3 regions of the Pseudoalteromonas sp. C2R02 genome follow, and region 3 is predicted to be linked to each of the others. Evidence: riboswitches for the same ligand, from Rfam matches in the RefSeq annotation. Region 3 holds a riboswitch; each other region holds the start of a gene.
The links. Region 3 has a riboswitch for cyclic di-GMP ahead of KO527_RS09355 (hypothetical protein). Riboswitches for the same ligand answer to the same signal wherever they lie in the genome.
Positions count from the first base shown of each region.

Region 1 (2,282 bases), on a different contig from region 3:
ACTGTACGCTGCATTTTCTGCATAACGGCCATAAAATACTTGACCATCCAAGGTTTGTATTTCACAAGCCGCTAAATTGTTTGAATAAGGTGCATAACTTAAACCGATCTGTTGAAATAATTCAGATGAAATACTGTCTGGCTTTTCACTATTTTGAAGGTTATCCTTAACTGTCAATAATCCGAAATTGTTACCTAAATCTTTTGGTCCAAAGGACATAGGTAAAAACTTATCAAAAGGGATCACTTCACCATTTAACAAAATCTCAATATGATGAGCACATGCCAATTCATTAATAAACTGTCGACAATAACCACAAGGTGCTGCATTTATTGCAAGTTTGGTAATATGTGTTTCACCATGTAGCCAGGCATTACTAATAGCAGATTGTTCTCCGTGTAGTACTAAAGATAGTGCTTGATTAGTAAACTCTAAATTGGCGCCAAAGTATAAATTACCAGAAGACCCGACCGCGATAGCTCCAACATGAAAGTTAGAAATGGGCGCAACAGAAAACTCTGATGCAAATGGTAATAACGCGGTTAATAAATCATCTAAAGAAGTATCTAACTCACTTTTTAACTTGCTAATGAATAGAGAATTAAGCATGCCGCGAGTGTTTTTTAAAAGTGAATTAATATCTAATATGTGGGAAGTTGAAAAGTTAATTTTTTGATTTGGTGAACTTAAAATCATATTATTATTGTTGTAATTAATGGTTCACCATTTTATGAATTTAAGCCGCAGTATTCAACCAATGTTTTGCTTTTTTACTACAATCAAAGTTTTCAGCGTAAACATTAAAGCGTTTTGCTTTTTGCAGTACTAAATCATGGTGAAACCCTTTAAATCCTATGATTCTAGCAACTTTAAAACCTTGCAAAATAGATTTGATTTGTACAACTAAATTAATAACTTCTATTGCTGGATATTCATGTTCGAGCTCAATCACATCAACCAATAATTTATTTGTTGCGTTGAATTTTGCGTACTCAGTTATTTTCTTGTAAATGCTGACGACATCTTCAACATTAGCTGTTCCGAAAAGTTTTACCATTACTAAATTCTCAGAAGCATCATAGCTTAGATTAGTGATTAGTTTTGACATTAATTAACCAGATTAAATCATAAATAATAAAAGGCAGGAATAAATATCGCAGCGAAATTTATCACGTTTGCAGCTCAGCCATCGTAAGTGTGTTAAACCATTAGATCTGATACTTTGCGTGAGTATTTTTTCAAACACCTTGCCTTTACGTTTACATATTTTCACAGGTTTGTACGGTATCGTCAACTTTGTAATGCTTAAGCGTTTAAAAGCACTAATAAGCGTTTGATTATTTACATCTATTTAGTTTTAGTAAGGTGTAAGTGTAATTTAATGTTTTATTGAAATTTATTAAATATTATATTTAATACCGTTTCCTCTGAGTGACAGTTAATTAACAGAAATGGTATAAGGCTATGTTATTTAATTATTACAGTTTTAGGGATATTCAATTTAATTCACATAAAATAAACTTAGCATCAAAGATGCAACTTATGTATATTGTATTCAAATTAAAGGTTTAAACTATATCTATAGTTAACTGTGTGGGTAAATTAGGAGAAATGTGTGTCAGATGAACAGACAATAAAAAGGGATTCAAATAATAGTCGCGATATAAGTAAAAATAATTCAATTTTTAGTTTTAGTAGTAATTATTACGTTGCTAATACAATGGAAATTTTTGAGCGACTAGCTTGGTATGGTATTTTTGGTGTTTTATCTCTTTATATGACTGCACCATTAGAGCTTGGTGGATTAGGTGCAACTGATCAGCAAAGAGGAACTTTATCTGCTGTTGTTATGAGCTTTATTTATCTTTTACCTGTATTGACTGGCGCATTAGGTGATAGGTACGGCTATAGAAAAATGTTATTAATATCCTTTGCTTTGATGACACCTTCTTATTATATGTTAGGCCAAGTTGATTCCTATGGTGCATTTTTTATAACTTATATGGTTCTCGCTGTTGGTGCCGCGATATTTAAACCGCTTATTGTTGGTACCGTTAGCCGTGAAACAACAGATGCAAATCGTAGCCTAGGTTTTGGCTTGTTTTATACTATGGTTAATATAGGAGGTTTTTTAGGGCCTCTTACAGTTGCTTATCTGAGAGAAATCAGCTGGGAATTAGCGTTTACAATGGCTGCTGTCTCAATTGCTATTAACTTTATTCCTGCCATATTTTTCTTTAGGGATCCAACAAAAAGTGTTGAGTCTTCAAAGAATAATAAGT
Region 1 covers NZ_JAHKQC010000044.1:7,305-9,586, forward strand. The annotation lists gene cdd (cytidine deaminase) at 1-696, opposite strand, end outside; gene KO527_RS21590 (hypothetical protein) at 737-1,108, opposite strand; cyclic di-GMP riboswitch class I at 1,174-1,262, opposite strand; gene KO527_RS21595 (MFS transporter) at 1,616-2,282, shown strand, end outside.
Region 1: another riboswitch for cyclic di-GMP. It lies ahead of KO527_RS21590 (hypothetical protein); the one in region 3 lies ahead of KO527_RS09355 (hypothetical protein).

Region 2 (2,282 bases), on a different contig from region 3:
GTAGATCCGAATTTAAAAAAGTGTGTATCAAAACAATGTGATGGCGTAACAAGGTGTGTTTTCATCAAAGCAAGCTTGTAAATCGAATGATAATTGAACAGTTAAAAATATGTCTAAATGTATCTGAGGATACTTTTAGTTTCATATTTAAAGGCAAGTTTAGCCGTTTAACCTTCGATTTAGTCCATTGAACTAAAAAGTGATTATTTGGCATTTTTGATGTTAAAAAGTTGTATACATTTTTAACCTGTAGCGGATGAAAAACCTTGTTACATTCGAGTTAAAAATAACCTCAAAAAACCACAAAATTTATCTAGAAATAAACTTGATTGTTTAATTTATATTTTAATTACCAGCATTGTGACCAAGCTAAAGACCAGTTTTTACCTATTCCAGGTTCGTACTGTTCATTCATATGTGTGCCTAGACGACAAAACTCCGTATAGGGCCAAGGTTTACATTGATATATTTTATTGGTTTTAGGGTTTAGGACTTTATCTCCAGCGCGATAGTCATTGCGGTGTTTTGGGAATACATAATCATAAGATGGAGTAATTGCCACTGAAGAGTCTTCATCTTTAATACGTTTGACCGCAAACTTTATGAGCACTCTGGTTTGAGTGATATTGCTTGAGCTTAATGCGTAGATATTATTTTTACTAACGCAAGGTTGAATGTTATCAGAATGAATATAACGACCCGCTTGTAATAAGGTGAAATGCTTATTGATATATTTAGCGATTTGTTTAGGCCATACGCTAGGCGCACCATTTTCAGTACTATTTATTAGGTGGTTAAATGACAACTCAGGCAAATACCCTTTGCCATCAAAAATTTGAATAAGCACTTCATCATTTTTATTTAAATGATGGTGAGTGGGAATTTGACCTATGTTTACCCAATTTCCAGGGGATAAACCCGCAATCAAAGTGGGGTACTCAAAAATATAAATTGATACTTTAGTAAAGGTGCCATGTTAAATCTGCCATATTAATATAATAAGTTAACAGTATTTGGCATGAAAATGTGCAGGCACAGTAGTTTTTAGCGTGTACTCTGGTTGAGTAATTTACTACTGAGGCAACTCCGCTATCATAGTTTAAAAAACCTTAGACCGGTGGTTTTGCGTCCTAACCTTTGGGTTAGTTTGCCAAATTGTGATTTGAGGTAGATATTAATGCTTTTTAATTGGAAAAGGCAATTTAAATTTAATATCTACCATGTATTTTGATAGTAATTAATGCTTTATTGTTAATCGTAAAGGTTATTTAGCTTTCCCATTTTATGATGGTTGTCAGTGTATGACTTTCGCCCGGCGCAAGCTTTACAGTATCTTGTTTTACGTTGGCAGCTTCTAAACATAACATCTTGTTGTATTCATCATCTTGGAAGTTACTTAAACGTTGTGCTTTATCTATCCAGGGATTCCACAATACACATGATGTTGAGTTTTCTCTTGCCACACTAATAGTGCCATCTTGCGTTTTAATTTTTTGAACTAGAGGCGCGTTGTTATAAACCATATCTGTTTCACGAGCAAAATTGACGATATCATTTTGATCAAATGGACCCTCACCAAATTCAATGTATTGTGAACCTTGTAAGCCATCAACTTGAGTTGTTTTAATATCAGGCGTTGGGAAATAGGTGTGTAATGCTTGGGTAAATGAAATCTCTTCTTTATCTAGGTTAGTATTTTTGAGACTGACACTTAAAGCTTTTGATAATTTAAAGATAACTTGTAATCCAGTTTCATGTGGCCAGTACGCTTTATTAACTTGTAACATAGGCAATGAAAGGCTGACTTCTATGTAATCATCTTTTTCATTTACTTCTTCAGCGCGCCATACTTGAGTGCGTGCTACACCATGAATAGGCCAATCTTGATTTTCACTTACACCAAACCAAGGCCAGCATATAGGAATGCCGCCTCTTACACTTTTGCCTGCTATATAGTCTTCATCTTCTGAAACCCAAATTAAAGGCTTTTGTTCTTTAGGGGTAAACTGAGTTAATTGAGCGCCTTGTAAAAATATTTTGGCATCACATAAAGGAGAGTCGACTTCGATATATTCTAGACCAGTTTGTGTTTGTTTAATGCTAACAGAGGGAGAAAGTTTCATAAGGCACCTTAAAGACGGTTATTAATAAATGCAGTGTAACCATACCTAAATAAGAGAGTAAGTAAATTTATTTATTTTCAAGTACAATCAATGTTTAACTATAAATATCGTCACTTAGTGACCCCTGTAGAATAGTAAGGCATTCTATGAAGGATAATA
Region 2 covers NZ_JAHKQC010000039.1:70,498-72,779, forward strand. The annotation lists gene KO527_RS17655 (chitin-binding protein) at 350-928, opposite strand; cyclic di-GMP riboswitch class I at 1,077-1,162, opposite strand; gene KO527_RS17660 (D-hexose-6-phosphate mutarotase) at 1,269-2,123, opposite strand.
Region 2: another riboswitch for cyclic di-GMP. It lies ahead of KO527_RS17655 (chitin-binding protein); the one in region 3 lies ahead of KO527_RS09355 (hypothetical protein).

Region 3 (2,282 bases):
ATTGCAAACTCGAGGAATTTTAGAGCACAACTACCATGATACCGTAGAAAAGATGGCTAAAGATCATATTCAGTATATTAAAAAACATCAACCAAAAGGTCCTTATTTATTAGCTGGTTATAGTTATGGAGCATATACAGCCTTCGAAATAGCTAAACAGTTTGAAGAGCAAGGGGAAAAAATAGATTTTCTTGGCTTGTTAGATGTTTATGCTCCGGGGTTATCAAGCAATGCTCCAGGTTTACCAACAATTTCCTCTAGAGCTAAAAAGCTAAAAACTAAATTAAAATGGCACATTGAACATGGTTTAATAGATATTATTAAAGTAATGAAACTCAAGCTAGAATTAAGGTTTTATCCTCCAGTAGTGGACTCTCTATCTACTGAACATAAAAGGTATGAAAAGTTCTTTTATTACTGGAATAAGGTAAGTGAAATTTATAAAGGAGGGGTTATTAATAGTAATATTTCGTTATTTAAATCTCCGAGTTTAAATTATAAAGAAGTTTTATGGGACGAACTTGATGAAACGAGAGGGTGGTCGACTATGTCTAAATGCGGTGTTAAAAGTCATGATCTTATTTACGGACATCTCGAAATGATGCAGGGAAGTAACGCTAAGAATTTAGCTGAAGAAATATTAAATAATATAAATCAAAATCCAGAAAGTGGGAATCAATAGCATTAATTTGATATTCACATATAGCAGAAGTTTAATTTCTCATACGTTATTTGTAATGATTAAGTGCTATTTATTTCTTGTTTTCTAATAATAAAGCTTGAGTTTGTGGTGTTGTTAACCTACTATATCATTAGTGTTAAAAAGGTACAGCCTAGTATAGGCTCAATTTAAAGTAAAGCTCACTGAGGCCGAATACCTCAAACAATTTGTTCTAAATATTATTCACTGACAAGGGCAGCCTTAAGGAAACTTAAGTACGCAAAGCTACCGGCCTAACGAGTAAATTCTATGGCAGCGGGGTTACCGAGAAATGATAAATCATGCCTCCCTTATTTTTGTATATGAAGACTTATTGCGAGTTTATGGAGGTAAAACATGAAAATTTCAAATTGTTTTAATAAATTAACTAATTTTAAAGAGGTGTTTTTCTTACAAAAGATTTTTTTTATTCTATGTTTTTTATTAATCACTTCTAGCCAAGCATCTAGCAATGAAAACCTACAATCTAATATTTTCTATCACCCAGCAACAGAAGATCAAGCGTGGACTTATAATGGAGATGAAACATATACTTCAACAGGAATAAACGGAGGCTCTGGATTAAGAGTATATCAAGAGCTAAATGAAGGTGAACAGGTTCTTGTCACATTTAAAATTAGTGAACCTCATTCTTCAGGAAGGTTATATGCGCGTGTAGATGGTCAAAGAGTTTACCTAGAGCATGGAAAGAAGGAATTTTCTCATCTTTTTAAAGTTATCAGTAAAAAAACAAGAGATTTAAGAGTTGGAGCTGGTAGTTACTCTTCGAAAGGGATTGTATTGTCTGATATAAAGTTTACTTTAATATCGGACTCTGAAAAAAATAATGCAGAACCCATTGCAGATGCTGGGAAAGTTCAAATAGCTAACTCCGAAGACTTGGTTTTTTTAAGTGCAAATGAATCACATGATGAGAATATTAATAGCTTAAAATATCAATGGATTGTGCTAAATGACTCTTTAAATGAAATTGAGCTTGAAAACCCCAATACTATTAATCCTCAATTTATTGCTCCAAACCTCAGTATAGCTAAATCATTTAATGTTGAGCTTATTGTTACCGATGAATATGGCTTAACTGATAGTGATATTGTCAAAATTGTGATTTTACCTATTGAAAATGATGATGTAACAATCCGAAATATTTATACTCACCCAGCATCCTATGATAAAGCTTGGTCATATGATGGCAATGAATCATACATTTCAACGGGACTAAATGGAGACTCAGGTTTAAGGGTATTTGAAAATGTAAATAAAGATGAGCAAGTTTTAGTAAAATTTAAAATTAGCCAAGCATATAGTTCAGGAAATCTTTCAACACGTGTTGATAGTCAAAAAGAGTACTTAACTCCAGGAGAAGTAGAGTTTGCTCATTTATTTAATATCAATAGCGACAAAAGTAATGACTTAAGGATCGGTGTAGGAGAGTTTCCTAATATTGGAATCAAGCTTTATGATATTGAATTTTTGCTAATTTCAAAAAATACAAAAGAAGATGATAATACAAACCCTATAGCAGATGCCGGTTCAGCTAAAACTGTTACTGGTGGAGATCTTG
Region 3 covers NZ_JAHKQC010000027.1:16,752-19,033, forward strand. The annotation lists gene KO527_RS09350 (type I polyketide synthase) at 1-682, shown strand, start outside; cyclic di-GMP riboswitch class I at 906-990, shown strand; gene KO527_RS09355 (hypothetical protein) at 1,058-2,282, shown strand, end outside.